DNA from 3 places in the Sphaerisporangium sp. NPDC049002 genome. Region 3 is predicted to be linked to each of the others. Evidence: riboswitches for the same ligand, from Rfam matches in the RefSeq annotation. Region 3 holds a riboswitch; each other region holds the start of a gene.

Region 1 (9,646 bases), on a different contig from region 3:
GGTTCGCCGGGTCAGCGCGTTCGACATCGCGCTGGCGCTCGGCGGGCTGCTTCTCATCCTGCTCGCCGTGCAGAACGCCGGGCCCGCCCTCGCGGCCCTCACCGGCGACGGGGTCCGGGGCACCTTCACCGCGCAGCGGCTCGACTGCATCGAGCATCCCGGTCACGAGCAGTGCAACTGGGTCGGCACGTTCCGGTCAGGCGACGGCAGGGCCGTCCGTGAGGGCATCGCGTTCTACGGGAGCGAGCGGGGCACGTTCACGCCGGGGGCGACGTCCCCGTCGTTCGACACCGGCAGGCTCGGCCACGTGTACGGCCCCGGCGGGTCCAACGAGTGGGTCGTCGTCGCCGCCCTGCTGCTCGTCGGCCTCGGCCTCGCGCTGCGGCCCCTGCTGCGGTCGCGCCGCCGGGGGCCGGTGAGGCCGCAGGCCCCGCCGCGCCCCGCGGGCGGCCTCGAACCGACCGCCGGAGGCGTGAGCTAGACGCCAGAGGGGCTGAAACCCCTGCTGGTCGCCCGAACGCGGTCTGGCGAGGGTTATTCACGCACAACGGGCCGATCGCGGTGTGAGGCGGGCTCAGGGAGCCTGCAGCAGGATCTTCCGTGCGGCGTCCTTCGCCAGGCGGTCGACGTAGAGGACGCCGTCGAGGTGGTCGTACTCGTGCTGGAAGCAGCGGGCCAGCAGCCCCCGTGCCTTCACCTTCACCGGGCGCCCGAGCCGGTCGAACCCGCGCACGGTGACGCCCGCCGCCCGGGGCGTCCTGGCGTACAGCGGCTTGCCGGTGTCGCGGCCGGGAACCGACAGGCAGCCCTCCTCGTCGAGGACCTCCTCGGCGTCGTCCACGATCAGCTCGGGGTTGACGACGTGGCCCTTGCGCCCGCTGGCGTCGTACACGAAGAGCTTCTTGGACACCCCGATCTGGGGAGCCGCCAGCCCGACACCGTCGGCCGCGTACATCGCGTCCATCATCTCGTCGATCAGGCGGCGCAGATCCCGGTCGAATTCCGTGACCGGCTCGGTGGGGGTGCGCAGGACCGGGTCACCGATCACGCGGATCTCACGCATGAAGCTCTCCTGTAAGGGGTCATCTGGCTAGCCGCCCATTACTGTAACGGAATACGCGCCGGTGACACCGCCGACTCCGAAGATCAACGGCGTGCGGCGAGGCCCGATGGACCAGTGGTGCGCGCGGCTGCGACAATGAGCCCGTGCGCGTCTACATCGCCGCCGATCACGCCGGCTACGAACTCAAGAACCACCTGGTCTCCTGGCTCAAGGACCACGGCCACGAGGCCGTCGACGACGGAGCCTTCGTCTACGACGCCGAGGACGACTACCCCACCTTCGTCCTCCGCGCCGCCGAGGCCGTCTCCAACGACCCGGGCAGCTTCGGCGTCGTGATCGGCGGCTCGGGGAACGGCGAGCAGATCGCCGCCAACAAGGTGCGCGGCATCCGCGCGGCCCTGGCCTGGAGCGAGGAGACCGCCTCGCTCGCGCGCATGCACAACGACGCCAACGTCATCAGCCTCGGCGCGCGCATGCACTCCTTGGAGGAGGCCACACGCCTCGTCGAGGTCTTCCTCGGCACCGAGTTCTCGGGCGACGAGAGGCACAGGCGCCGCATCGCCCAGATCTTCGCGTACGAGACCACCGGCGCGCTCCCGCCCCTGCCGGTTTGAGCCAAGGTGTGCCGGCGAAGGCCCTGGTGTAGGGCCTAGCCGTTCCTTCGGCGGGGGTCCGCCTTGCGCTGGGGTTCGGGCTTTCGCTGGGGCTCGGGCCTGCGTGCGGGATCCGCCTTGCGGGGGGCCTCGTCACGCAGGGGCCGCCTGTCGGCGGCGTCCTGGTGGTCGGGAGCCGGGCGCGAGACGTCTCGCGCCCGCATCGCCGTGATCGCCGTGATCTGCAAGCTCTGCAGTGCCATGCCCGGATCCTAGTATCCGATCAGAAGATGAGACCGCCCCACGGCTTGGTCTCCCACGACATCGCCGCCGAAAGGGCCCGTACCGCGCCCGGACGGGTCTCGCGGATGACGCCGGCCGCCTCGTAGGCCCCGAGTGTCCGCCCGCCGAGGTAGGCCGCGCCCAGCACGCTGACCGGGAGTTCGACGTCCGGCGGGTCGTTCGTACGGGCGCAGGTCGCCCCGGTGGCGTCGGCCGACAGCCGCCATCGTCCCGCGTTCCAGGGGCACACGGTGTCCGCGACGTCGAGGACCACGTCCACGGGAGCGGAGTAGGCCCGGTCGGGCAGCGCCCTGCCGGCGTCCACCACGCGCACCCACATCTCGTCGACAAAGGCCGCGTTCAGCATGCGGGGCTCGGCGAGCAGGTGCATGATCGGATCGTCGGCCGGACGGTTGGACGCGTACACCCGGGAGCACAGGTCGCGGTCGAGCACGTGCCTCCACAGCAGGGCGTAGGCCGCGGGGTCGAGGCCGAACAGGTCTCTCAGCCGAACCTCGCCGTCGGCCACGTCGTGGTCGGTGTAGTCGGCCTTGAGCCGGAAGAGGGCGTATCCCCTTGGTCCCGCGTCGTCCTCCGCGATCACGCAGCGCAGCGTGGTGGCTCCGTAGCGGCTGCTCTCGTCGTCGTCCAGCATCGCGTCCCACCGCTCCGGGGAACGGGCGTACAGGCCGGGGCGCGTGGTCACGACGCTGTCGAACACCTTCTCGATGTCGGCCCGCGCCGCGGCGGGCCGTACGACGCGCAACCTGAGCGAGGGGTCGGCCGGCGCGTACGGCACGAACTCGGAACCCCGCTTGGGGATGCGGAGGACCAGGTTGTCGGAGGCCCTGCCGTAGCCGTACCGGCCGTAGATCGCGCCCTCGGAGGCGTACAGCACCGCGACCGCCTCGCCGCTCTCGTGGAGATCGGCCAGCTGGCGCCGCATCAGCGAGGACAGGACGCCCCGGCGGCGGTGGGAGGCCAGCACCGCGACGCCCGTCACGCCGCACACCGGCCGCCGGCCGCCCGGGACGGTCATGGTGAAGCTCAGCCCCATGGTGCTGCCGACGAGCAGGTCGCCGTCGTAGGCGCCGAGAGACCTGTCCCACTCGACGAGGGCCCTGAACTGCCCGGCGCGGGGCTCCGTGGCGTCCATCGCGAACGCCTCCTCGTCGATCACGATCCATTGGTCCCACTCTGAGTTCTTGATCGGGCGGATGACCGGGTTGAGCTGCGGGCTTGGTTCCGTGTTCACCCGATTAACGTTATGGCCGGGCAAACCGGATCGGCCACCTAATATCCCCGTTTAATGATCAAGGTCTTGGTCAAGTCGGCTGCCTAAAGTGCAGACGGGCAGATAGAGTCGGGTGCATCATGACTTCCCGTCCGGCGCCGCTGATCCCCCCACGGCTCCGCGCGATCCTGGTACGCATCCCGTTCCTGGTGCGGATCGTGCGATTCCTCCGCAGGGGACCGCTGGCGCGTGACCGGAATCTCCTCATCACCCTGAGTGTGCTCACCCTCCTGCTCGGCGGCCTCGCCGCGAGGGTGTCGACCGAGTGGTTCTCCCCGAGCCTGTTCATCCTCGTCATCCTGGTGGGCGGCCTTCAGCTCAGGCTGCGCAGCCTGGTCGTCCTCGCCGGCGCCGTCGGCGTCGCCCTCGGCTACATCGCCGTCGTGCTCGGCGTCGGGTCCGTGGGCGCGGGGTTCCTCGTGACCATCGGGTTCACCACGGTCCTGGCGGTCCTGATGGCCCGCACCCGCGGGAAGCTCGGCGTGCAGGGCCTGCGCGGCGACGTCATGCTCCTGGAGCTCAGAGACCGGCTGAAGAGGCAGGGAGAGCTGCCGCGGCTGCCCACCAAAGACTGGGGCTCGCGCGTCGTGCTCAAGCAGGCGGGCGGCTCCTCGTTCGGCGGCGACTTCCTGGTCTCCATGCGTCACGGCGACATCCTGGAGATCGCGCTGGTCGACGTCTCGGGCAAGGGGGTGGATGCCGGCACCCGCGCGCTCATGCTCTCCGGCACCTTCGGAGGGCTGCTCGGATCGGTCGACTCGTTCCTGCCGGCCTGCAACGCCTATCTCCACCGCCAGCCCGAGGGGGAGGGCTTCGTCACGGCCGTCCACCTGCGCCTCGACCTGTCCACCGGGGCCTACGACATCACCTCGGCCGGTCACCCGCCCGTGGTCAAGTTCGACGCGGGCACCGGCACCTGGCAGGTGTCGGCGGCCAAGGGCGTGGTGCTGGGCGTCGTCCCCGACCTGCACTGCGAGCCCGACAGCGGAGTGCTCCACAAGGGCGACGCGCTCATGCTCTACACCGACGGCCTGATCGAGCAGCCCGGCCGCGACATCGACTCGGGGCTCGACCGGCTCCTCGGCGAGGCCGAGAGGCTCGTGCCCTCGGGCTTCTACGACGGCGCACGGCCCCTGGTCAACTCCATGTCGGCCGGGCACAACGACGACTGCGCCCTGATCCTCATCTGGCGCCCGTAGGGCTCCGCCGTCACAACCAGCCCGCCTCGGCCGCGATGCGCACGGCGTCGGCCCGGTTGCGCGCACCGGTCTTGCAGATGACGCGCGACAGGTGGTTTCGGACCGTTCCCACCGACAGATAGAGCTTCGCGGCGATCTCCTTGGAGGCCGCACCCTGCGCCGCGATGCGGAGCACGTCCAGCTCGCGAGGGGTCAGAGGGTTGTCCGCCGAGGTCAACGCCGCGATGGCGAGGTCGGAGTCCACGGCCTTGCGCCCGGCGGCGACCCGCCTGATGCCGTCCGCGAGATGCTCCGGCGCCACGTCGATGCTGAGGAAGCCGAGCGCGTGCGCGGCGAAGGCCCGCCGCACCTGCCCGGGATTGGGCTGCGCGGACAACAGGAGCACCTTGCAGCCAGGGGCCTTCTCGTGCAGGCGGGCCGCCGCGGTGAGGCCGTCGACGTCGGGAAGGTCCACGTCGATCACCGCCGCATCCGGGCTGAGCTCCAGAGCTGCCGGCACGATGTATTCGCCTGAGGCGACGTCGGCGATCACCATGAGATCCTTCTCTCCGTTCAGTGATGCCACCAGCCCTCGGCGAACCAGCGGGAGATGCTCGGCAACCAGGATGCGTATCAAGGTGCTCCCTTGGGTGGCCTTGGAACAGATCGGGCAAATCGCGCTTCGCCCTTTCATATCCCACGGTGTCTACATGATTGCTTACCGTCAATGCAGTCTCCCGATTCGGTCCACCTCGCGCAAGTCACTCCTACGGTTGGTCGTTGACAGGTGATTTCACGGCCCGGCCGGAGTCGCCGCCGAGTTCGGTTACTCTCAGACGGGGCAATGTAAACAGAAGGCATCTTCTCCGCAGGTGGGGGTAGCACCTATGAGCTGGCTCATCGTGGCCGGGTTTCTCATCTTCTTCCTGGGGATGGCCCTGTCCATCGGCCTGCACGAGCTGGGGCACCTCGTCCCGGCCAAGATCTTCGGGGTCAAGGTCACGCAGTACATGGTGGGTTTCGGGCCCACCATGTGGTCGCGGCGCCGCGGCGAGACCGAATATGGCATGAAGTGGATTCCGCTCGGCGGCTACATCCGCATGATCGGCATGCTGCCTCCGAAGCCCGACGCCGATCCCACCAAGCTGCGCGGCATGTCCACGGGGCCGTGGCAGGGGCTCATCGAGACCACCCGCCAGGCGTCCCTGGAGGAGGTCGGGCCAGGTGACGGCGAGCGGGTCTTCTACCGCAAGCCCTGGTGGCAGAAGGCCATCATCATGTCGGGCGGGCCCGCCATGAACTTCGTGCTGGCCTTCGCCCTGTTCGCCGTGGTGATCATGGGGTTCGGCGTCCAGGTCACCAAGCCGATCGTGGCCGGGATCCCCGAGTGCGTCATGACCCAGGCCGAGCAGGCGAAGGGCCAGAAGTGCACTCCCTCGCACCCGCGGAGCCCCGCCGCGGCCGCCGGGCTGCGGGTGAACGACAAGATCGTCGCTGTCGGCGGGAAGCAGGTGGCCTCGTGGGAGGAGGCGACGAAGATCATCCGGATGCACGGCGCCGGGCCCATCGCCATCGGCATCGAGCGCGGCGGCAAGCCCATGACGCTCAACGCGAACCTGATCGCGCAGGACCGCCCGTCGATCGACGACCCGGCGAAGATCGACAAGGCCGTCGGCTACCTGGGCGTCAGCGCCACCGTCGTCCTTGAGAAGCAGGGCCCCGGTTACGTCGCCGGCGTCATGTGGGACGTGACCAAACGCAGTGCCCAGGCTCTCGGAAGGTTCCCCGAGAAGCTCGTCGGGGTCTGGCACGCCGCCTTCGGCGGGGGTGAGCGCGATCTCAACAGCCCGATGAGCGTCGTCGGCGCGGGCCGCATCGGCGGCGAGATCGCCGCGGCCCCCGTCCCGGTCGAGAACAAGATCTCCGGGCTGCTCCAGCTTCTCGCCGGAGTGAACCTCGCAGTGGGCCTGTTCAACCTCATCCCGCTGATGCCCCTTGACGGCGGCCAGATCGCGGGCGCGCTCTGGGAGGGCCTCAAGCGGGGGTACGCCCGGGTCCGCCGGCGTCCGGCTCCCGGGTACGTGGACATCGCCAAGGCCCTGCCCCTGACCTACGCCATGGCGGCCGTGCTCCTCGTGATGGGCACCCTGCTCATCTACGCCGACATCGTCAACCCGATCCGCCTGGCGGGCTGACCGGCCGCCCCGCCCCGCCCCGGCCGGCCTTCAGCCGAGCCGGGCCGGGCCGGGCCGGGAGTGGCTAGTACATCGAGACGTGCACGTGGTCGAAGTGGTTCGCGGTGACGCCGCCGCGGTTCGACATGGCCCGCCAGCCGGGGAATCCCAGGTTGTAGATCCGCTGCTTGTAGATCACGTACTTCACACCCAGCTTGCGGCCGTTCTTGATGACCCAGGCGGCGACCTGGTCGCCCAGCGCGGCCTCCGCGGCCGAGGGCATCGCGCCGCCGGAGCTCAGCATGAAGTCGCACGCCCGGCCCAGCGGGTGCTCACCGCCGTCGTTCTCCGCGCGGTAGCAGCCGACCGGGAAGCTCAGGGAGAAGTGGTCCTTCACCTCGGCGCGCATCAGCCGCGTCCTCGGGGTGATGTTGTCGCCGCCGGTGGGGAGCTCGGGAGCCCATGACCCGTTCGCCCGCTTGCCCGGCGCGGTCGGGACGAGCTGGTCGAGCTTGTCCTTGATCTGCCCGATCAGCTTCTCGGCGTCCTTGCGCTGGGCGGTCACCTCCACGACGTCGTCGCGGAGCTGCTTGGTCAGATCGGCCGCGTCGTCGGCGGCCTTCTTGCGGGCGTCCCTGGCCGAGGTGAAGCCCACCAGCTTGGCCGACTGCTCGGCCTGGAGCTGCTGGAGCATGGCGGCGTCACCGTAGCCCGGTGACATGAGCTCGCCCACCATGCCGAGGCCGCCCGCCTGGTAGCGGAGCTGGGCGATGTCGCCGACCTGTTCCTGCGCCGCCTTGAGGTCGGTCTCGGCGTTCCGCAGGCGCTCGCGTGCCGACTTCTCGGCCGCCTTGGCCTTGGCGACGGCGACGCGCTTGGCGTTGTACTCGCCGATCAGTTTGTCGACCTTCTTGCCGAGGTCGGCAAGCTGCGACTTGAGCTGTTTCTCTGAGGGTTTCGGGGCGGCGTTTCCCGCCGTCGTCTGGCCGAGCAAGAGCCCGGCCGCGGTCAGAACGCTGGCGGCCACGTAGACGTAGCGGCCCGAAGTCGGGGGCAGAGCCCACTCCTCTCCATCTGCCGACCGGGTTAGCTGACGGGTTCGGGCCGGAGTCGCCCTACCACGAAGTGGATTCACCCCAAGAACCATTGGGTCCCCGGTTCCCAGGCGGGACACCTGGGATTAGGCGCACCGGCCGATGCGGCCGGTGTGCGATGGATGGTAGTGGTAAAGACCTGATTATGGCGACTTTGAGGTGGAAATCACCCGAGGTCATCCTGGGACCGGAGCAGCCGGGCCGCCTCCTCGGGGAGGACGTCGTTCACGAAGGCGCCCATCGCGGACTCCGAACCGGCCAGGTACTTCAGCTTCTCCTTGGCCCTCCGGATGGTGAACAGCTGGAGGTGCAGGTAGGCCAGGTCGCGCCCTGTGCGGACCGGGGCCTGGTGCCAGGCCGCGACGTAGGGCATCGGCACGCCGAACAGGCCGTCGAGCCGCCTGAGCACCTCGGTGTAGAGAGGGCCGAACGCCGCGCGCTCCTCGGCGTCCAGCGAGCACAGGTCGGGGACCTTGCGGTTCAGGTAGACGTTCACCTCGAACGGCCACCGGGCCGCGGCCGGGACGAACGCCGTCCAGTAGTCGTTCGACGCCACCAGGCGCGTCTCGTCCTTGCGCTCGGCCTCCAGCACGTCGGCGAACAGGTTGCCGCCCGTGCGGTCCCGGTAGCGCTCGGCGGAGGCCAGCATCTGCCGGGTGCGGGGAGTCACGTAGGGATAGGCGTAGATCTGCCCGTGCGGGTGGGACAGCGTGATGCCGATCTCGGCGCCCCGGTTCTCGAAGCAGAACACCTGCTCCACGCCGGGCAGCGCCGAGAGCTCGGCGGTACGGTCGGCCCAGGCCGTGAGGACCAGGTCGACCTGGTCGGGGGAGAGCGTCGCGAACGACGACCCGTGCTCGGAGGTGAAGCACACCACCTCGCAGCGGCCGAGGCCGGGCCGTACCTCGCTCAGTCCGCCCACCTGCTCGTAGTCGCCCGCGTGGAAGCTGAAGGACGGGAACCGGTTCTCGAAGACGGCGACGTCGTACTCGGCGGACGGGATCTCGGTCGGCCGGCCCGGCGCCGAGGGGCACAGGGGGCACTCGGCGGCGGGAGGCAGGAACGTACGGCTCTGCCGGTGACCGGCGACCGCGACCCACTCGTCCATGACCGGGTCGTGGCGCAGCTCGGACGCCGGAGGGCGCGGGGGCAGCTCACGGGTGTCGGGCGCGCCGCGGTCGGCGTCGTCGCGGCGGTCGAAGTAGATCAGCTCGCGGCCGTCGGCGAGGCGGGTGGCCGTGCGCTTCACTGGGCCACCACCTGCGGGGCACCGGCGGGGCCGGTCAGGATCAGGGTGCCGACCTGGTCGGACAGCGTCGACCTGGCCTCCTCGGGCAGGCCGGTGTCGCTGATCACGACGTGGGCCTCGTCGAGCTTGGCGATCGTGCTGATGCCCACCGTGCCCCACTTGGTGTGGTCGGCGAGCACGACGAGCTGCTGCGCGGCGGCGACCAGCTCGCGGTTCGTCTCGGCCTCCAGCAGGTTGGGAGTCGTGAACCCCGCCCGGGAATTCATGCCGTGCACGCCGAGCATGAGCGTGTCGACGTTCAGCCGGCGGATGGCGGCCACGGCGACCGGGCCCACCAGCGCGTCCGACGGAGTGCGCACTCCTCCGGTGAGCACCACGGTCTGGTCGGGACGACCCGACCGGTGGAAGACGTCGGCGACCTGCACCGAGTTGGTGATGACGGTCAGCTCGGGGATGTCGGCCAGATGGTGGGCGAGCGTCCACGTGGTCGTGCCCGCCGACAGCGCCACGGCGGTGCCGGGGCGTACGAGCTCGGCGGCCCGGCGCGCGATGGCCTCCTTCTCGGCCTGCTGGCGCACGGACTTGGCCGCGAACCCCGGCTCCTCGGTGGACCCGGCGCCCGTGGCCGTGGCGCCGCCGTGCACCTTCTCGATCAGCCCGCGCTCGGCCAGGACCTCCAGGTCGCGGCGGATGGTCATATCGGACACCCCGAGCTCGCG
Region 2 (9,646 bases), on a different contig from region 3:
TAGCCGTGTCTCTGGCAGTTGGCCTTGATGAAGCCGACGTCGAAAGGGGCGTTGTGCGCGACCAGCGTGGCCCCGCGTACGAACTCCAGGAAGGACGGCAGGACCTGCTCGACGCGCGGCGCGGCCATCACCATCACGTCGCTGATGCCGGTCAGGACCGTGATGAACGGCGGGATGGGACGCCCGGGGTCGACCAGGGTGGCGAACTCGCCCAGCACCTCGCCGCCGCGCACCTTGACCGCGCCGATCTCGGTGATGGCGTGCTCCGCGGATGACCCGCCCGTCGTCTCCAGGTCGAAGACGACGAAGGTCACCTGGTCGAGGGGCGTGCCCAGCTCGTCAAGCGTTCCTTGAACCCCGATCTCCACGACCATGACCATACGAGCCCGGTCCGACAGTTCGCACCGGCGGTCCTTGATCCGGTCGCAACCCTAGACGTTCTTGGTCGTTATACGGCTGATGTTCGGATGCGCCTGATATATCGGCGATCCGATGGATCGACCTTTCACTCGCGGCGACCGTTCGGGCGACAGGACCGCCCACGTGCGGCGCCGCTCAAGCCCATCACTCACGGGGAGGCGCGTATGCGCAGGTCATCGTTATTGATCACTTCTTTGGCCCTGGCGGGGGCATCGCTGCTCTGGACCGCCGCTCCGGCCGAGGCCACCTCCACCCGGGCCGCGTCCGTCCAAGCCGCCCCGACCGGCGCCCAGAAGGCGAAGGCGTACGTCTGGTACCCCACCGGGATCAGACGCGGGGGCGTCGCGACGTTCCGCTACAAGGCCGTCCACCTCCGGCGGCTCACCGCCGACGGGCTGGTGCTCGCCGCGTACCTGCCGAAGAACACGGTGTCCAAGGTCCGTTTCACCTCCAAGCCGCCGCACGCGAAGTGCGGGTACTCCGCCTCGCGGGCGTACTGCGTGGTCCCGCTCCGCGGCAGGGACACCATCTCCATGACCATGCAGATCTCGATCAAGTACAAGTACGCCGGCAGGTACTACGTCGGTCACTACGCGAGGGCCGTCGGCCTTGAGTCGGGCCTGAGCACGCGTGACTACGTGGACGAGGTCTCCCGCGACGACCTCATCGCCAAGTCCAAGACGATCATCTCCTCGCGCTGACGCCGTGCCGCGCCGCGATCCCGGCTCAGTCCCAGTAGTGGCCGTCGAGCATGCTCTCGATCGCGGCGCGGTGCATCACCAGGTCGTTCGGGTCGTCCGGCAGGGCCAGCTCGCCGAAGTGGATCCGGCGGTGCCAGACGCGGGCCATGATGATCCCGTGGCGTAGGGCGGCGTACATCTCGTAGAACTCCATGTCCCTGGGCGCGTACCCCGACAGGGAGTGGTATTGCGCGCAGACGTCCTCGCGGGTCATGAAACCGGGAAGACCGGGCAGTCCCATGACATGAGTGACGTCCTGGAAGAACCGGTGGAGGAAGATCATCCACGCTATGTCGATCTCCCGTGGCCCGACCGCCGCCATCTCCCAGTCGAGCACCGCGACGGGCGTGAAGTCCCGGTACATCACGTTGCCGACGCGCGCGTCGCCCCAGCTGATCACGTCCTGGCCCGGGGACGCGGGCCAGTGGTCGTCCAGCCACGCGAACGCGTCCTCCAGGATGGGGATCCGCAGCGACCCGTGGGCCCACTCGTAGTACGCCCTCTGCTCGTTGACGTGCCGCCGCAGCGCCGAGTCGCCCGGATGGCGCGGCCGCAGGAAGGCCAGCTCCTCCGGCCGTACGGCCGCGTTGTGCAGCCGGGCGAGGATCTGCACGGTCCGCCTCTGCAGGCGCGCGAGGTCGGCGGGGGAGGCGTCGACCAGCCAGCCTTCGAACGTGTACGGCACGAGGTCGGGCGGGACGTCGCCCTCCTCCTGTTCCATCACGAAGAACGGCGAGCCGAGCGCGGCCGGGTCGGGCTCGAACCACAGGGTGCGGGGCGCGGGGACGGCGGCCCGCTCGCGCGCGAGCCGCATGACCTCGAACTGCTTCCCGAGGTCGTACTCGGGGAAGACCGGCACCGCCTCGGGGGCCGGGGCCATCCTCGCGACGCATCTGAGCTCCCGCTCGTCCGGGCCGCCGGTCCAGGACGCGGTGAAGAACAGCGTCTCGCTGGAGAGGCCGTTGCCGGACGGGCGCGACAGTTCGGACACCGACACCCGGGACGCCCCCGGGAGCCGGCCCGCGAGCCAGGCCCGCATGCGCTCGCGGAGTTCGCCCAGGTCACGGGTGGACGTACGCATTTCCCCGTTCTCGGCACGCTGGTCGTCCAGCCTCGGCATCGTCGTCTCCCTCATCCGTGGTGGCCCAGTCGTACATCGGTAGCAAGCGCTTGTCCATATGCCGTTCGCCTGCCGTTAACCGGGGCGCGAGGGGGTGCGGCGGCGGCTTCGGGGGCGGCGGGTGGTGAGGAACCGGGCGCCAAGCGCGCTGACCACGAACGCGCCAGCCGTACCCTTGTCGGATAGACGGAATTTGAATGGCCAGTCAGCTAGGGGAAGACGGATGAGTTCAGCCGGAGAAGGCCTGTCTCGCCCGCTGCCCGAGCAGGTGCGCTTACATGTCGTCGAGCTCGCCGCGCAGGTGCTCGGCTCGATGCAGCCCGCCGCGATCCCGCCTCCGCTGAAGGGCATCGCCAAGTTCGATCCGCGCAAGCGCGCCCGGCTGGGCAGCGCTCCGATCGCCGCGCAGCTGGAGACCGACAAGGAGTTCCGCGAGATCGTCGCCGAGGCGCTCCAGGAGGCGTGGCCCGAGCTGGTCGCGAGCCTGGAGGAGGGCAACGTCCCTCCCGCGGCCGAGCCGGTGCTCGTGGCGGCCGCCGCCTACCTCACGCGGCCTCCCGGGTGGCCCGCTCTCGTGGAGACCGCCCGCGCCGACCTGGAGCAGGCCGCCGCGGCGGCCGAGGGCACCGCCCAGGAGCAGACCGTCGTACGGCTGCGCGAGCAGCTCGCCGCGCAGAAGGCGTCCGCCAAGGACGAGACCGACCGGCTGCGCGAGCAGCTCAGGGTGTCCAAGGCCGAGATCGCCGACCTGCGGCGCAGGCTCCACGACGCCAGGGAGCGCGTCAGGGTGGCCGAGGAGCGGGCCGCCGAGCTGCAGGTCCGCGAGCAGGAGGCGAGGTCCGCCGTGACCTCGGCGACCAGCGCGACCGAGAGCGAGCTGCGCAAGCTGCGCGAGCGCCTCACCGACGCCGAGCGCCAGGTGGAGGCCAGCAGGCGCGCGGCGCGCGAGGGGCGCAGCATCGAGGACGCCCGCGTCCGCGTGCTCCTCGACAGCCTCCAGGACGCGGCGGCGGGGCTGCGCAGCGAGCTGGCCCTGCCCGTCGCGATCAGCAGGCCGGCCGACTCCGTCACCGCGGTGAGCCCCGGCCGCCCGTCCGTGCGCGCCGTGCCCGCACGCGCGCTCGCCGACGACGACCCGGCCCTGCTCGACCAGCTCCTGGCCATTCCGCACCTGCACCTGGTCGTCGACGGCTACAACGTCACCAAGACCGGGTATCCCTCGCTCACCCTGCTCGACCAGCGCTCGCGGCTGCTCACCGGGCTCGGCGGCCTCGCCGTGCAGACCAGGGTCGAGGTCACGTGCGCGTTCGACGGCGCGGAGCTGAACGGGCCGGTCCAGGTGTCGGCGCCGCGCGGCGTGCGCGTGCTGTTCAGCGCGCCGGGGGAGATCGCCGACGACCTCATCCGGCAGCTCGTCCGCGCGGAGCCCCCGGGCCGCGCGGTCGCCGTCGTCTCATCCGACCGCGAGGTGGCCGACTCGGTACGCCGCATGGGCGCCCGCCCCGTGCCGGCCACCCTCCTGCTCCGCCGCCTCAGCCGCGCCTGACCTTCCGGTGCCTCCCGGTTTGTCACCTGGCCGCGTCTGACCTCCGGATTCTCCCGGTTTGTCGTTTCCGCGCCCTGGTGTCTGGGGTACCCCCTGAACCCGCGCGCGTCAGGCAAACCGGGGTTGTCTTATTGAAACCAATTCCCGATGAAAAGGTGCAGTTAGCAGTGCGACTTCTGTAGGATCTCGCCCCAGGTTGTCTCACTTGTCTCACATGAGGGGGCTGGCGTCCCAGTGGTCGTGCGTGGCATCCGGGGAGTCCGGCGGGTTCCGGTGGCCGCCGGTCTCGTCGCCGCAGTCTTGTTTACGCAGGCAGGCGGGGCGGAGGCGAAGCCCAAGCCCACGGTCGCCCAGACCAAGGCGAGGCTCGCCAAGCTGAACGACCAGGCCGACAAGGTGGTGGACCGCTACAACCTGGCGGGCGAGCACTGGAAGAAGGCCCGCAAGGAGTACAACGACCTCAACGGCCGGCTCAAGAAGCAGCTCGACATCATCGAGGACCTGCGCGCCGGTCTGGTGTCGGTCGCGGTCAGCACGTACCAGTCGGGAGACCTGCTGGCCTGGCCGAGCCTCGTCACCCAGGGCGACCCCGAGTCGCTGCTGGCCGGGCTCGCCTCGGTCGACCAGATGTCCGCCGGCCAGTCGCGCACCCTGACCGAGTTCGAGAACGCCACCCGCTCGATCAAGGGCCAGCGCGACAAGGCCAAGGGCGCCTACGACAAGGCGATCAAGCTCCTCGACGACCTCAAGAAGCAGAAGAAGGACGTCGAGAAGCTGGTCGGCGAGCAGGAGCGCCTGCTCCGCCGCCTCAACGCCTACAACGCGGGAAACCCCAACAGCGCGGGCATCAAGTACACCGGCTCCGCCTCCGGCAACGCGCGCACGGCCCTCCAGTTCGCCTTCGCCCAGGTGGGAAAGCCCTACCGGTACGGCGGGACCGGTCCAGGCTCCTACGACTGCTCAGGGCTCACCCAGGCGGCCTGGCGGGCCGCCGGCGTCAGCCTCCCGCGCACCGCCGCCGAGCAGTACTCCTGGGGGGCCTCCCGCCGGGTCTCCCTCAACGCCCTGCAGCCGGGCGACCTGCTGTTCGCCTCCGGCCTCGGCCACGTCGGCATGTACGCGGGCGGCGGCAAGATGGTCCACGCCCCCCGCACGGGCGACGTCGTGAAGGTCGTCCCGCTCTCGTCCTACCGGGGCATCTTCGGCGCCGTACGTCCCTGAGCGCCCTGTCCTGACGCCGCGCGGGGGCGCGCAGGGGGCGAGGACGGCAGGTCCCTGTGCCGCCGGATCGGCCCGGCGAGCAGGACGAGGCCCGTCAGCGCGAGGGCTCCCGTGAGGATCCACATCGACGGCCGGACGCCGATCGCGTCGCCGAGCGCCCCGCCGATCAGGGCGCCCAGCGGGATCGTGCCGTAGTTGACGAACTGCATGCTGACCGAGACGCGGCCCATCAGCTCACGCGGGCAGTACATCTGGCGGAAGCTCGACTTGATGACGTTGCCGGCGACCACGCCCGCGACGACGCCGAGGCCGCCCGCCACCGCGAAGGCCAGGCCGGACCCCGGGCTCGCCAGCGGGATGAGCAGCCCGAACGGGGCTCCTGCCATCTCGCACGCGATGAGGGCGTGAGCGCTTCCGACGCGCCGCGCGATCCAGGTGGCGCTCGCGGCGCCGGCCACGCCGCCGAGGCTGGTCGCCGCGATCAGGACGCCCGCCGTGCCGGAGCTCACGCCGACCTCGCGGACCAGGAAGACGATGAGGATCGACTGATACCCGATGAGCGCGAGGTTGCTGACGGCCCCGAAGACCGTGAGCACGCGAAGGTAGGGGTCACGGGCGACGAAAGCCAGTCCCTCGCCGATCTCCCGCCTCAGCGTGGCCGACCGGCGTTCCCGGCTGACGGGCGCTTCGCGGGTCCGCATCGCGAGCAGGCAGAGCGCAGAGATCAGGAACGTCGCCGCGTCGACCAGCAGGCCGGTGACGGCGCCGAAGAGCTGCGCGACGATGCCGCCCACGCCGGGGCCCACGACCTGGGCGGCCGACTCGCCGCCCTGGAGCTTGGCGTTGCCCTCCGGCAGGTCGGCGTCGCGGACCACCGCGGGAAGGTAGACCTGGTAGGCGGTCTGGAAGAACACCTTCGCCGTGCCGGCGAGCAGCGCGACGGCCAGCAGATGGCCGATGGTCAGCCGGCCCCACCAGGCGGCGACCGGGACGCTGAGGAACAGCACCAGCGAGGCGCCGTCGCAGATCAGCATCACCGGCCGCCGGGGGAGGCGGTCGACCCACGCCCCGGCGGGAAGGCCGATGATCATCCAGGGCAGCCACGCCGCCGCCGTCAGCAGGGCCACGAAGAACGTGCTCGTGTGCAGCACGGTGATCGCGACCAGTGGCAGGGCCACACTGGTGAGGGTGCTGCCGAAGCCGCTGGCGGTCTCTCCGGCCCACAGCAGCCGGAAGTCGCGGTCGCGCAGCAGGCCGCCTCTGCGGCGGCGGACGGCGCCCGGGGCGGGGGGTCTGGTGACGGCTCCGCTCACGGCTGCCCCGGGACGCCGAAGGCGAACAGGAACACCGGGTCGCGCCGCTCCCCGTCGTCGGGCACTTCGCGGGTGGCCCACCGGCGCAGGAGGTCGTTGATCTGCTGCTCGATCTCGCTCAGCTCGGCCGGGGTCAGCCGCAGCCACTTGTCGGTGGAGAACGGCGCGTTTCGCCACATCGCCCGCTCGTCCTCGCCCGCGGCGTACCAGGCTCGCACGAGGTTGACGTGGTGGTCGAGGTTGAGGGACTCCGCCGCACTCGCGATGGCGGCGGACGCGGGGTCGCCGCCGAAGTCGGCGGTGGTCCAGCGCACCCCGGCCGACACCAGCCGCCACCAGCGCTCGCGGCGGTCGCGGGCAAGCTCGGGGGCCTCCTCGATGAGCTCGCTGGCGCCCAGCACCCGCAGGTGGTGGCTCACGTTGGCGACCGCCTGACCGGTGCGCTCGGCGAGCATGCTGGCCGTCGAGGGGCCGTCCACCTTCAGCACGTCCATGAGACGACGCCGCAGGGGATGCGCCAGGGCGGCCAGCACCCGTGAGTCGGTGATCGTGCGGATGTTCTCTTGGTCCATGGCATCAGGCTGACACGCGACAACTGCTGTGCAAGAGCTGTTGCGAAAGAGCGGTTGCGGAACCAGGCCCCTGCGGAAGATCGCCGACGCGTGGGGCCGGAGTGACGGATGTGACTCACAACTGGTGCTGTTTCGGGATATGTGAGGGGAATCACATTTAGGTAAACGAGGCCCCTGGTTTGCAGGGGATATCCGTTATTGATCATCCCTATTTGATCTACGGACTTGGCTCAGGCTTTGCCTCCAATTGAGGATCTGTGTAGTTTCTGGCCCGCGGCGAGCACGCCATGCCGTCGTGAGCAAAGCCGGTCGGCCGACCGGCGCCAGCAGAACGAATCCATTGGTCACCGCCGTCGAAAACAAGGCGCGAATCAGGACCGCGGGCAGCGGTGACCTGCCGAATCCGTGCGGCAAGGAGCACGGAGCCGGGGACCCAATTGGCCCTAAATGTGGGGTCAGGGGGTGAATCGGCGCCATTGGCGCCGTAGGGCGACTTCCAAGCCCGAATCCGTCAGCTAACCCGGTAGGCGTGAGTGGAAGAACCAAGGAGCGATCCTGTCCAGCACCACGCAAAACCCCCGTCTGTCTCGCTTCGCCCGCCTCTCCCTCGGCGGTGCCGTGCTCACCATGACGGCCTCCGCCGGGGCGGTCGCGATACAGGCGACGGCGGCTGACGCCGTTACGGTGGCCGCCCCTCAGAGCTCCTCCAAGCTGAGCAAGGCCGCCAGGCAGCGAATCAAGGCGCACACGGCCGTCTCCGCGGCCAAGAAGCAGCTCGGCGATCCGTACCGGTGGGGTGCCAGCGGCCCCGGCTCGTTCGACTGCTCAGGCCTCGTCATGTACGCCTGGCGCAAGGCCGGCGTGAAGCTTCCTCGCATCGCGGCCAGCCAGTTCCGCTCTGTGAAGAAGAAGATCTCCTGGAAGAACCTCAAGCCTGGCGACCTGATGTTCTTCAGTGGTCTCGGTCACGTCGGCATGTACGTCGGGCACGGCAAGATGATCCACTCCCCGCACAGCGGTGCGAGGGTGCGCATCGACAAGCTGAACGGCTACCGCAAGGTCAGCTTCGTCGGAGCCGTCCGCCCCGGAGCGTGACCCGCGTGCCAGGGGACTTCCCAGGACCGCTTTCCCGGGAAGCCTCCCCGCCCGCACGCTGACCACGCGACGGCCGTGAAGGCCCCGTCCACATCCATCGAGGCGGACGGGGCCCTCGCGCGTCCCCGGCCGGTTCCCCGGCGGACCTGACCCTCCGGATCATGGACAGGCCCTCACACGGCCCGGCCGTACCGGGGACGGGCCTTACACATCCGGCCGCACCCGGGACAGGCCTTCACACATCCGGCCGCACCCGGGACAGGCCTTCACACCTCCCGGCCTTTCCCGGGACGGGCCTTCAGACGTCTCCCGGCCGTACCCGGGACGGGCCTGGTTCGCCGGAGGCAGCGGGTAGATTGCCCGCATGCGCGTCGTCTGGCTCTGGGCCGCACTGGCGGGGCTGCTGGCCGCGCTGACGGGTCCTCCCGGCGCCGGCGGCCCGCTGTCCCTCGCGCACGCGGTGATCCGCGAGCATCCCGAGATCTGGTCAGGGGCCGAGGTGGTCCAGGGCGAGCGTTCCCTGGTCATCGGCCGGCCGGGCGGCGCTCAGGGCGGCGCGGGCGCCCCGGCCGGACCGGGCCTCGCGGGCCTGTCGGGCCTTGCGGGCCTGTCGGATCTCGCCCGCAGGGCCGACCGCGCGGCCCTGACCGTCGCCCGGGTCGCGGGGCCGGTACGGCCGCTGATCCTGGTCCCCGCGACCACCGATCAGGCCGCGCGGCTCGCCGCGCCCGCCACGGTGAGCGGGCTGGCGGCGGTGGCCGGCACCGATCGCGTGATCATCGAGCCGCGCTCCTTCGCCCGCCTGACGGACGCGGGCCGCGACGTCGTCCTGGCCCACGAGCTCACCCACGTCGCCACCGGGGCGGCGGCCGACGGCCACACCCCCAAGTGGCTGATCGAGGGGTTCGCCGACTACGTCGGCTACCTCGGCGCGGGGATCCCCGTGCCGACGGCCGCGGCGGAACTGGCCGCCGAGGTGCGCGCGGGGAGCCCGCCTGCGGCGCTACCCGGCCCGTCCTCGTTCGCCGCCGGCTCCGCGCGCCTGGCGCAGGCGTACGAGGAGGCGTGGCTCGCCTGCCGGTATGTCGCGGGGCGCTTCGGCGAGCGTGCCCTTGTGACCCTCTACCGTGAGTCCATGCGAAGTGACCCGCGGACAGCGCTCGGCCGGGCTCTGGGGATGACCACGGAGGAGTTCACCGCCGCCTGGCGTGAGTACGTCCGGAGTGAGCTCTCGTGACGCCGCGGGCGCGCCCGAGGCGCGGCGCGGGCGAGGGGAGAGGGCCGGTGGTCACGGCGGCCGCGTGCCGGAGTCGCGGGGCCTGCGGGCCGGTGGCCACGGGGGCGGTGCGCCCGAGGTGTGCCGTGAGCGGCCGGGTGAGGAGGGCTGTCACGTGGCGGGGTTGATCGAGGAGGTTCGCGGCGTCGTGCGCACGGGCGGGGGAGCGCGCGCGGCGGGCATCGCGCTCGTCGCGCTCGGCGTGGCCGTGGCCGCGGTGGTCGCCGTCACCACGCCGTGGCGGTCCCTGCCGGGCGCCGCCCCGGCCGTGACGCCCGATCCCGCGCGCGACTTCACCCCCGGGCAGATCGCCCGCGCGGCCGCGTTCGACGCCGCCGTGAAC
Region 3 (9,646 bases):
GCTAGGGCCATCGTGTAGCGGTAGCGCTCGGGCTTGGCCCAGTCAGGACCGGGGCTCTCCTGCCCCATGCCCCTGCCGCCCGCCCCGTTCAGGCTGACGACCTCCAGGCCGCGCTCCTCCAGGGAGCGGCGCAGCCGTACGAGCTCGATGCGGTCGGCGGTGAGGTGGTCGGCGACGCCGGGAGCCAGCCAGAGGCCGATGCCGAGCCGGTCGACGCTAAGCCGTTTCCGCACGGGAACGGCGTAACGGGTCAGATGGGCGATCAGGTTCTCCAGGTCCTCCGCGGGGTGCACGCCCGCGTTGTAGGACAGGTGAACGAGCGTGCCGTCCTCATGGCACAGGCGCATTCGGTACCTCCCAGGCGTACTGCGCTTCGGATCTCATCACCTCACGTGACCTGTCCTGGTCACCTGAGGCAGAGGTCCCCTACCTGCCGGGAATCCGGCCTGGCCCGCCCGAGTCTGCCGGTGGGCGCCGAGCCTCGCGTCCTCCCGGCAGCGGATGTCCCACTACACCGACGGGGCGATCTCGGCGACGTTCACCGTACTCAGTGGGTCTTGTGAGCCACCTGGTCGAGACTTGGCCTGATTCGCTCTACGGAGTGTAGTACTACCTTCGGTGGTGACATAGCGAATCGGACCAAAGTGATCTCACGAAATGCGAAAGACCCCTCGTGAGGTGCTCTCACGAGGGGTCCCTTCGAACCTCTTCCGGCCGACCGGCGCGGTCCTTACGGCCGCGTGCGGCCCTTACGGCCGCGTGCGGTCCGCCGGTCCGGCGGTGGCGCCGGCGCGGGTGCTCGCGTCCTCCACGATGGCCGCCGCGGAGTCCGGGATCTCCGGCTGAGCCCTCTGCTCACCGACGAACGTGAACGTGGCCTCGTCGCCCTCGCCCTCGATCGCGATCTTGACGATCTGACCGGGCCGCAGGTCGCCGTAAAGGATCTTCTCCGACAGAGAGTCCTCCAGCTCGCGCTGGATCGTGCGGCGGAGCGGGCGGGCCCCGAGCACAGGGTCGTACCCACGGTCGGCCAGCAGCTGCTTGGCCTCGGGCGTGAGCTCCATGCTCATGTCGCGGTCCTTCAGACGCGCGTCCACCTGGGCGAGCATCAGATCGACGATCTTGATGATCTCGGCAGGCGTGAGCTGGTGGAAGACCACGGTGTCGTCGACACGGTTGAGGAACTCGGGCCGGAAGTGCTGCTTGAGCTCCTCCTGGACCTTCGACTTCATCCGGTCGTAGTTGCCCTCGACGTCGTTGTTCTTCGCGAACCCGACCCCGATGCCCTTGGAGATGTCACGGGTGCCGAGGTTGGTCGTCATGATGATGACGGTGTTCTTGAAGTCGACGACCCGCCCCTGGGCGTCGGTCAGGCGACCGTCTTCCAGGATCTGCAGCAGCGAGTTGAAGATGTCCGGGTGGGCCTTCTCGATCTCGTCGAACAGGACCACGGAGAACGGCTTGCGCCGCACCTTCTCGGTGAGCTGGCCACCCTCTTCGTACCCGACGTAGCCGGGAGGGGAGCCGAACAGCCGGGAGACGGTGTGCTTCTCCATGAACTCGGACATGTCGAGCATGATCAGCGCGTCCTCGTCCCCGAACAGGAACTCGGCCAGCGCCTTGGACAGCTCGGTCTTACCGACGCCGGACGGGCCGGCGAAGATGAACGAACCACCCGGACGGCGCGGGTCCTTCAGACCGGCGCGCGTGCGGCGGATCGCCCGGGACAGGCCCTTGATGGCGTCGTCCTGACCGATGATGCGCTTGTGCAGCTCGTCCTCCATGCGGAGCAGGCGCTGCGACTCCTCCTCGGTCAGCTTGAAGACCGGGATGCCGGTGGCCGTCGCGAGGACCTCGGCGATGAGCTCCTCGGTGACCTCGGCGACGACATCCATGTCGCCGGCCTTCCACTCCTTCTCGCGCCTGTCGCGCTTGAGCTGGAGCTGCTTCTCCTGGTCACGGAGGGCCGCCGCCTTCTCGAAGTCCTGCGCGTCGATCGCGGACTCCTTGTCGCGGCGCACCTGCGCGATCTTCTCGTCGAACTCGCGGAGGTCCGGCGGCGCGGTCATGCGGCGGATGCGCATGCGCGAGCCGGCCTCGTCGATGAGGTCGATCGCCTTGTCCGGCAGGAACCGGTCGCTGATGTAGCGGTCGGCCAGCTGCGCCGCCGCCACGAGGGCGGCGTCGGTGATCGTCACGCGGTGGTGGGCCTCGTAACGGTCGCGCAGGCCCTTGAGGATCTCGATCGTGTGGCTGAGCGAGGGCTCGGCCACCTGGATCGGCTGGAACCGGCGCTCCAGCGCGGCGTCCTTCTCCAGGTGCTTGCGGTACTCGTCGAGCGTGGTCGCGCCGATGGTCTGCAGCTCGCCCCGGGCCAGCATCGGCTTGAGGATGCTGGCGGCGTCGATCGCGCCCTCGGCGGCACCCGCACCGACCAGCGTGTGAAGCTCGTCGATGAACAGGATGATGTCGCCGCGCGTGCGGATCTCCTTGAGCACCTTCTTGAGGCGCTCCTCGAAGTCACCGCGGTAGCGGGAACCGGCGACCAGCGCGCCCAGGTCGAGGGTGTAGAGCTGCTTGTCCTTGAGCGTCTCGGGCACCTCGCCCTTGACGATCTTCTGGGACAGGCCCTCGACCACAGCGGTCTTGCCGACGCCGGGCTCGCCGACCAGGACGGGGTTGTTCTTGGTCCTGCGGGACAGGACCTGCATGACCCGCTCGATCTCCTTGTCGCGCCCGATCACCGGGTCGAGCTTGCCCTCGCGGGCGGCCTGGGTCAGGTTGCGGCCAAACTGGTCCAGCACAAGCGAGGTCGACGGAGCCGACTCCTGCGGGCCGCCGGCGGCCGCGGGCTCCTTGCCCTGGTAGCCGTGGAGCAACTGGATGACCTGCTGCCGGACGCGGTTGAGGTCGGCGCCAAGCTTCACCAGCACCTGAGCGGCGACGCCCTCGCCCTCACGGATCAGGCCGAGGAGGATGTGCTCGGTGCCGATGTAGTTGTGACCCAGCTGCAAGGCCTCGCGGAGCGACAGCTCAAGGACCTTCTTGGCGCGCGGGGTGAAAGGAATGTGCCCCGACGGCGCCGACTGCCCCTGGCCGATGATCTCCTCGACCTGCTGGCGCACACCCTCAAGACTGATGCCCAGGCTCTCAAGCGCCTTGGCGGCCACGCCTTCGCCCTCATGGATCAAGCCAAGAAGAATGTGCTCAGTGCCGATGTAGTTGTGGTTGAGCATCCGGGCCTCTTCTTGGGCCAGGACGACAACCCGCCGTGCGCGGTCAGTGAACCTTTCGAACATCTCGTCGCTCCCTCACAGAGCGGTCAGGCAGCTCGGGATATCCGGGCCCGCCGCATCCGCATGCTAGCCCCGACCGGTGACCGCTCTATACAGGAGACGTTCCCCGAGAGCAGGGCGTTCACGCTCCATCCAACTACTGTTGGGGGGTCACATGTTCCCGCTACGCCGCAAGCGAACGACGTTTAACTCCGCCGATTTACGTGAACCCCTCGGCCGCGCGCCGGGCGATCACGCTCGGATAACACGATCATGCGGCTATGACGGCGATTGATGACCCAACGCCGCCATAGCCGAGTGATCACAAAGGGCGCGTCAGTGTGCCGCTTCGTACTGCTCCACCACGGAGGAGGCAATACGACCGCGCTCACTCACGGAGATCCCGTGGGCCTTGGCCCACGCGCGGATCTCCGAGCTCTTTTCCCGGGACGGACGCTGGCCGCCGCCGCGCTTACGACCGCGGGTGGAGGTGCCCTCGGCCCTGCGGGCTCCGGAGACGAAAGAGGACAGCGCCTCGCGCAGCTTCTTGGCGTTGTCGCCGCTCAGGTCAATCTCGTAAGCGGAGCCGTCAATCGCGAAGGTGACAGTCTCATTGGCCTCGCCACCATCGAGGTCGTCGATGAGTATCTTCTGGATCTGCGTGGCCATCTGGCAATCCTTTCGCAGAGCATTGTTCGATTCGCCAGCTAAACATATACCCGGTAACCCTGGCTGACAATTCAAGGAACCTGTGGATTCACGGGGAACGTGTCGCCGTACCCGCCGGGTCAGTCGGAAGAAGCCTCAGACGACTTCCCCGAGGCTTCCGCCTCCTGCCGCCTGCCCTCCGCTTCGGAACGCATCAGCTTCACGACGCCGATGATGACCACCGCGGCGACTACCGCAGGTGGTATCAACGCGGACAATACATCGTTCATTGATCCTCGCTCCACGCGGGGGGGTGGCATTCACCGGGACCCCACGTTAATTGTCACACGAGACTCCCTGAGTCTGTACCACGGTTGCCTGATCAGGGAGTCAGGATCCGACTCTATCCCCACAGGAGGTCAGCGCGGGTTGCGGGGCGACGGCCCATACCCGCCGAAGGACCGTTCCAGAGCTTTCTCCGTCTCTCCAGCCGTCTTACCGGATGGCCCTGGAAAGGTGATCCCCCTGAAAACACGGACGGGACGGCCGCAGCGCGACCGCCCCGCCCATAAAGCTGATCTCAGCGCGGCGCCTTGACGACAACCGTGCCCGCGAGCTTGTCGTGCAGGCCCTGCTGTAGCGGCTTGTCGATGAGGATTAGCACGCCCAGCACGAGGATGAAGAGGGACGCGAGCCATCCCAGGACGGGAATGCCGTAGAGAGCCATCACGCCCGGGTAGATAGCGGAACGCTTCATCACCAACGACGAATCCAGGGGTCCACCGCCGAGCGCGGCAAGGCGGATCTTCATGACCTTCTTACCGATGGTCTGACCGTCCTTGGAATGCAGGACATAGTCGTAGGCGGCATAGGCGCCGAACGCGATGATCCCCGCCAGCAGGCCCGGGAGCACCAACGAGCCCGTCGGATTCGCGAGGATGTCCGCCACCGACGGCCTGAAGATCGACGTCAGGATGGCGGTCAGGATCGCGTACACGATGCCGAAGATCACACCGTCGATGATCCGCGCCACAAGGCGCTCCCACCACTCGGCGAGCGGGGCGGGCACTCCCGGCGGAAGCGGGGCGCCTTGCGGGGCGCCGTACGGCGGCGGAGCGCCGTACGGGTTGCCGTAGTCCCCGCCCTGGGGGTTGCCGTACGGCTGACCGGGCGGCGGGGGAGGCTGGTAGGGATTGCCGGGGGGCGGTTCTGCCGTCATTAGAGCACCTTTCGCGACAAGCGTAGAAGCTGCGGTTCGTGCAAGGTCCTATCGCATGTACGTGTATGTCCGTTACCGGTTCGCCGACTTCGTCGCCGGGGCCCCGGAGCCTGCCGTGCGCGTCCTCCCATGAGCGCCGCCCTGGAGTTCAGGGTGCGGTTGCCCGGGATTTCACCAACGGGTCGCCTGAGGGTCTCACGGATCCGGCCGGGGGTCTCGCGGAACGGTACGCGAGGGGCATCTTGGACAGAACACGACGCCAGGAGCAGGTGCCCACGGGTGGGCGCGGACAGAAAAGGGCCGGGGGATGACATCCCCCGGCCCTCTCGCCGGCCTTATTTGACCTTGACGACGATCGTGTTCACGGCCTTGTCATGAAGGCACTGCTGGAGCGGCTTGTCCCAGAACTGCCACAGAACGTTCACCAGGCAGAAGATCGAGCCGATCCAGTTCACCACAGGAATCCACTGGAGAATCTGCGACGGCCCCCAGAGCACGGCCGCGCGCTTGATCGCCACGTCGGTCGTCAGACCGCCGGCGTCCAGCGTGCCGCCCACAGGGACGACCTTGATCCCCATGAGGATCTTGCCGACGGTCTGCCCGCGCTGCTTGAGCATCACGACCTCGTAGGCGATCCAGATGGCTCCGACGAGCAGCGAGATCAGCAGCGACGCGAGGAAGGCTCCGCTCGGCGGGGTGATCACCCCCGTGGTGGCGTTGTAGCTGACCTGGATCACGATGATCGCGTTCAGCACCATGCTGATGATCACGTACGGGATCATGAGGATCACCCCGTCGATGAGGCGGGCGACCAGGCGCTGCCACCACTCGGCCAGAGGCGCCGGCGCGCCCGGAGGCTGCGCGCCCGCCGGGGCGTAGGGCTGCTGGTAGCCGCCCTGCGGGTAGCCCGGCTGGCCGTAGCCCTGCGGGGAGTATCCCTGCTGGCCGTACTGCGGCTGCTGGCCGTAGCCGGCCTGCTGCTGCCCGTACTGCGGCTGGCCGTACTGCTGATCGCCATAGCCCTGCTGCTGGCCGTACTGCTGCTGCCCCTGTTGGGCCTGCTGGCCGTACGCCTGCTGGTCCTGGCCGGGCTGCTGGCCGTAGCCCTGCTGGCCCTGCTGGCCGTACTGCGGCTGCTGGCCGTAGCCCTGCTGACCGTAGGCCTGCTGCTGGCCGTAACCCTGGCCCTGCTGAGGCTGCTGGCCGTAACCCTGCTGGCTCTGCTGGCCATACTGCTGCTGGCCGTAGCCCTGCTGCCCGTAGGGCTGGCCGGCGACCGGCTGCGAGTCGTGCTGACCGTACGCCTGCTGACCCTGCTGGCCCGGCGACTGGGACTGCTGGGGATGGCCCTGCCCGTACGCTCCGGTGCCGCCCTGCTGCCCGTAGGCACCCTGCTGGCCGTACGGCTGCTGCTGCCCGTAGGACTGCTGGGGGTAGCTGTTCTCTGATGTCGGCTGGGGACGGTGAATGACCGTCACCTCCGGGTCGGCGTTGTGCTGCTGCCCATATTGCGGAGATCCGGAGAACGACTGATCGTCCTCCGGTTCGTCCCGTGGGTACGGCGGCTGTCCGGTGCTCACCGTGTCACCTCACTTCGGCTTCGCATGCGGCATATGTCAGACACACATGCTGTGGTGTTGCCCAACGTAGCGACAGTGGCATCAACAGTCACCTTTCCATCGCGTCATCCCACCGGTCAAGATCGCGGGATCAAATGGAGAAGCATGCGTGTGTTACCGAGAGTGTTCGGCTTGACGTGTTCCAGATCGAGGAACTCGGCCACGCCCTCATCGTAGGAGTCCAGCAACTCGGCGTACACCTCCGGAGACACCGGAGTGCCCTGGACCTCCTCGAACCCGTGTCTGGCGAAGAAGCCGACCTCGAACGTGAGGCAGAAGACCCGCCGCAACCCGAGCTCCCGCGCGGTGTCCAGCAGCGCGGCCACGATCATGTGCCCGATGCCGAGGCCGCGGCGGCTCTCGTCGACGGCGACGGTGCGGATCTCCGCGAGGTCCTCCCAGAGCACGTGCAGCGCCCCGCAGCCCACCACCTCCCCGCCGCTCTCGGCGACCCAGAACTCCTGGACGTCCTCGTAGAGGGTGACGGTCGACTTGCGCAGCAGGCGCGGGCCGTCGCCGGAATAGGTGTCGACCAGTCGCCTGATCGTCCGGACATCGGGAGTGCGTGCTCGCCTGACGACGAGCGTGCTGCCGGCGCGTCCGGGCTCCACGACCTGCTCCATGACCGGTCAGCGTATCCGGCCCCTGAGGCGGGACTCCCCCAGTGGCAGGGGTTCGCGCGCCATAACGGCTGGACCCAAACCCCTTCGATCCTAGCCTCCGTCGCGCTGGGTAATCGGTCGAGCGCCGTGCGTCGAAATCGCCGGTCTTGTTGACATTTCATAGTCGACGCGGAGGCAGACCTGCGACTTTCTGCGCCAACCGACCCCCAAAGACTCGTAAAGCCAGGGTAACGTGGGCCCATCGTCGCAGCGGGCGTGATCTTCTCGTGATGCGTCGGTTGTGAAACCTCAACAGAATTCGCAGTTCTGGTTGAGCAGGAACCTCGACTGCACTAGTGTCCAGCGTCAATGTCGGTCATCGCCTAGCGGTGGCTGAAACCGCCTAATCCCGGCCACATCCAACGTGGCGGGGAACCGGGGACCCAATGGTGAGAGACGGGGCGACCCGGCGGACCACCACCCCTGGGGTGAATCCGAGCGGGAGGCATCGCGTTCCTCCATGATCACGCGCTCGGTAGGGCTACTCCGGCCCGAACCCGTCAGCTAACCCGGTAGGCGGCAAAGGAGAGGAGCTTGTTGGTGCAGCCTAGGCGCACGCCTGGAAAAAGCGCGGGCAGGCATGCCCGCTCCCGAGAACGGAGCCCGCGTTCCTGGCTCGGCACGGTCCTGGGAGCGCCCCGACGCCTCCCGCGCCGTATCGCGCTCGTCACCGTCACCCTGACGGCCGTGACCTTCGGGTCGCCCCTGATGAACGCCACCGCCGATCCCAAGCCCAGCCTGAACCAGCTGAAGACCCAGGTCGAGCACCTCTACAACGAGATCGAGTCGCTCACCGAGCAGTACAACGGCCAGAAGGAGCGTCTCGAGCAGGCGCGGCGCTCGGCCGACCTCGCCAAGAAGACGCTGGCCAAGAGCCAGACCGATCTGGAGGAGAAGCGCCGCAAGGCCGGGCTGTACGCGCAGGACGCCTACATGACCGGCGGCATCGACTCCTCGCTCGCGCTCGCCATGTCCGGCGACCCCGCGGGCTACCTCGACCGGGCGGCCACGACCTACGCCCTCCAGTTGCAGCAGGGCGAGGAGGTCTCGCAGATCACCAAGGCCATGGACATGGCCGAGCGCGCCAAGGCGAGCGCCAAGGCCCGCGAGGTAGAGGTCAAGCAGCTCGTCACCGACCTTTCGGTCCAGCGCGACAAGATCCGCGCCCTGGTCACCAAGACCGAGACCAGCCTGTTCAGGCGGGCGCTCTCCCAGGTGGGCCAGTCGTTCGGCAGGGCGACGAAGGTCGACATCCCGATCCCGGGACAGGGCAAGGCCGCGGAGGCCACCAAATGGGCGCTGACGCAGCAACTCAGGCCGTACGTCTGGGGCGCCGCGGGCCCGACCACCTTCGACTGCTCCGGCCTGGTCATGTGGGCCTACCAGAAGGTCGGCATCAGCCTGCCCCACTACACCGGCGACCAGTGGACCGCCGGCACCCACGTGAAGCGGGAGGATCTTCGCGCCGGCGACCTGGTCTTCTTCTATAGCGACCTGCACCACGTGGGCATCTACATCGGCGGCGGCATGATGGTGCACGCGCCTCACACGGGTGACGTGGTGCGGGTGGCCCCGCTGGGCAACCGGCCGTTCGCCGGCGGCGTGCGCATCGCCGACTGACAGTGCCCCAAGATGTCACAGGTGCCCGTACGGGCCTGGGGCAGCCGTCGAGGCGACACGGCGGGCAGGCGGTGGTTCATGCCTGCCCGCGTGCTTCCCTCGCCACACGGCGCGCACGCTCGGCTGGATCAGCCCACGACGCGCCGTCCTCAGCCGGCCGCCCTCGGTCAGATGAGCCTGCGTCGCGCCGCCCAGGCCACCGCCTCGATGGCGGTGGCGACGCCGATGCGATCGCAGATGCCCCGGAGGCGCCGCCGCACCGTGCGGCCGCTCACGTCCAGCCGGCGACCCACTCTGTCGACCGTCACGCCCTTGGCCAACTCGGCGAGCAGAAGAAGATCATCGTCGCTCAATCCCACACCGTCTGATCCCGGGGGAATGTCATTCCCCCGGGAAACCAGATCCGGATACGCCATCGGGTGTCCTCCCCCACGACGAACTCGGCAACATACTGAATGCTTCGGCCCGCCCGTCAGGAACGGTAAACGCCATCTTGAAAGGTCGTCAAGCGCCGACCTCGATACGCGTTCCGTTCGTGATTGACATACCAGTCCATATGTGAACTACTCATGACATGTCTGCGAACCTATAGGTTGGCCGGAC

The links. A riboswitch is a leader RNA that binds a small molecule or an ion and turns the genes downstream of it on or off. The one in region 3 is predicted to bind cyclic di-AMP.
Region 1: it holds a riboswitch for cyclic di-AMP, as region 3 does, so the genes downstream of both, AB0B89_RS01960 (hypothetical protein) here and AB0B89_RS13040 (NlpC/P60 family protein) in region 3, are expected to answer to the same signal.
Region 2: it holds a riboswitch for cyclic di-AMP, as region 3 does, so the genes downstream of both, AB0B89_RS07050 (C40 family peptidase) here and AB0B89_RS13040 (NlpC/P60 family protein) in region 3, are expected to answer to the same signal.

What each region holds. Positions count from the first base shown of each region.
Region 1 is NZ_JBEZFH010000004.1:77,339-86,984, forward strand. Features, by position in the region: gene AB0B89_RS01920 (hypothetical protein) at 1-481, shown strand, start outside; gene def (peptide deformylase) at 575-1,063, opposite strand; gene AB0B89_RS01930 (ribose-5-phosphate isomerase) at 1,207-1,677, shown strand; gene AB0B89_RS01935 (hypothetical protein) at 1,713-1,919, opposite strand; gene AB0B89_RS01940 (GNAT family N-acetyltransferase) at 1,940-3,193, opposite strand; gene AB0B89_RS01945 (PP2C family protein-serine/threonine phosphatase) at 3,313-4,431, shown strand; gene AB0B89_RS01950 (response regulator transcription factor) at 4,442-5,104, opposite strand; gene AB0B89_RS01955 (site-2 protease family protein) at 5,298-6,605, shown strand; gene AB0B89_RS01960 (hypothetical protein) at 6,670-7,611, opposite strand; cyclic di-AMP (ydaO/yuaA leader) riboswitch at 7,646-7,781, opposite strand; gene galT (galactose-1-phosphate uridylyltransferase) at 7,845-8,927, opposite strand; gene AB0B89_RS01970 (DeoR/GlpR family DNA-binding transcription regulator) at 8,924-9,646, opposite strand, start outside.
Region 2 is NZ_JBEZFH010000020.1:936-10,581, reverse strand. Features, by position in the region: gene AB0B89_RS07085 (DEDD exonuclease domain-containing protein) at 1-374, opposite strand, end outside; gene AB0B89_RS07080 (hypothetical protein) at 603-1,121, shown strand; gene AB0B89_RS07075 (phosphotransferase family protein) at 1,147-2,280, opposite strand; gene AB0B89_RS07070 (NYN domain-containing protein) at 2,504-3,826, shown strand; gene AB0B89_RS07065 (NlpC/P60 family protein) at 4,127-5,047, shown strand; gene AB0B89_RS07060 (MFS transporter) at 5,014-6,360, opposite strand; gene AB0B89_RS07055 (helix-turn-helix domain-containing protein) at 6,357-6,932, opposite strand; cyclic di-AMP (ydaO/yuaA leader) riboswitch at 7,318-7,477, shown strand; gene AB0B89_RS07050 (C40 family peptidase) at 7,560-8,027, shown strand; gene AB0B89_RS07045 (hypothetical protein) at 8,392-9,264, shown strand; partial or broken gene AB0B89_RS07040 (M48 family metallopeptidase) at 9,419-9,646, shown strand, end outside.
Region 3 is NZ_JBEZFH010000048.1:27,115-36,760, reverse strand. Features, by position in the region: gene AB0B89_RS13075 (TIM barrel protein) at 1-347, opposite strand, end outside; gene AB0B89_RS13070 (ATP-dependent Clp protease ATP-binding subunit) at 750-3,299, opposite strand; gene AB0B89_RS13065 (Lsr2 family protein) at 3,612-3,944, opposite strand; gene AB0B89_RS13060 (hypothetical protein) at 4,064-4,213, opposite strand; gene AB0B89_RS13055 (RDD family protein) at 4,504-5,142, opposite strand; gene AB0B89_RS13050 (RDD family protein) at 5,478-6,722, opposite strand; gene AB0B89_RS13045 (amino-acid N-acetyltransferase) at 6,839-7,384, opposite strand; cyclic di-AMP (ydaO/yuaA leader) riboswitch at 7,754-7,958, shown strand; gene AB0B89_RS13040 (NlpC/P60 family protein) at 7,964-9,043, shown strand; gene AB0B89_RS13035 (LuxR C-terminal-related transcriptional regulator) at 9,211-9,402, opposite strand.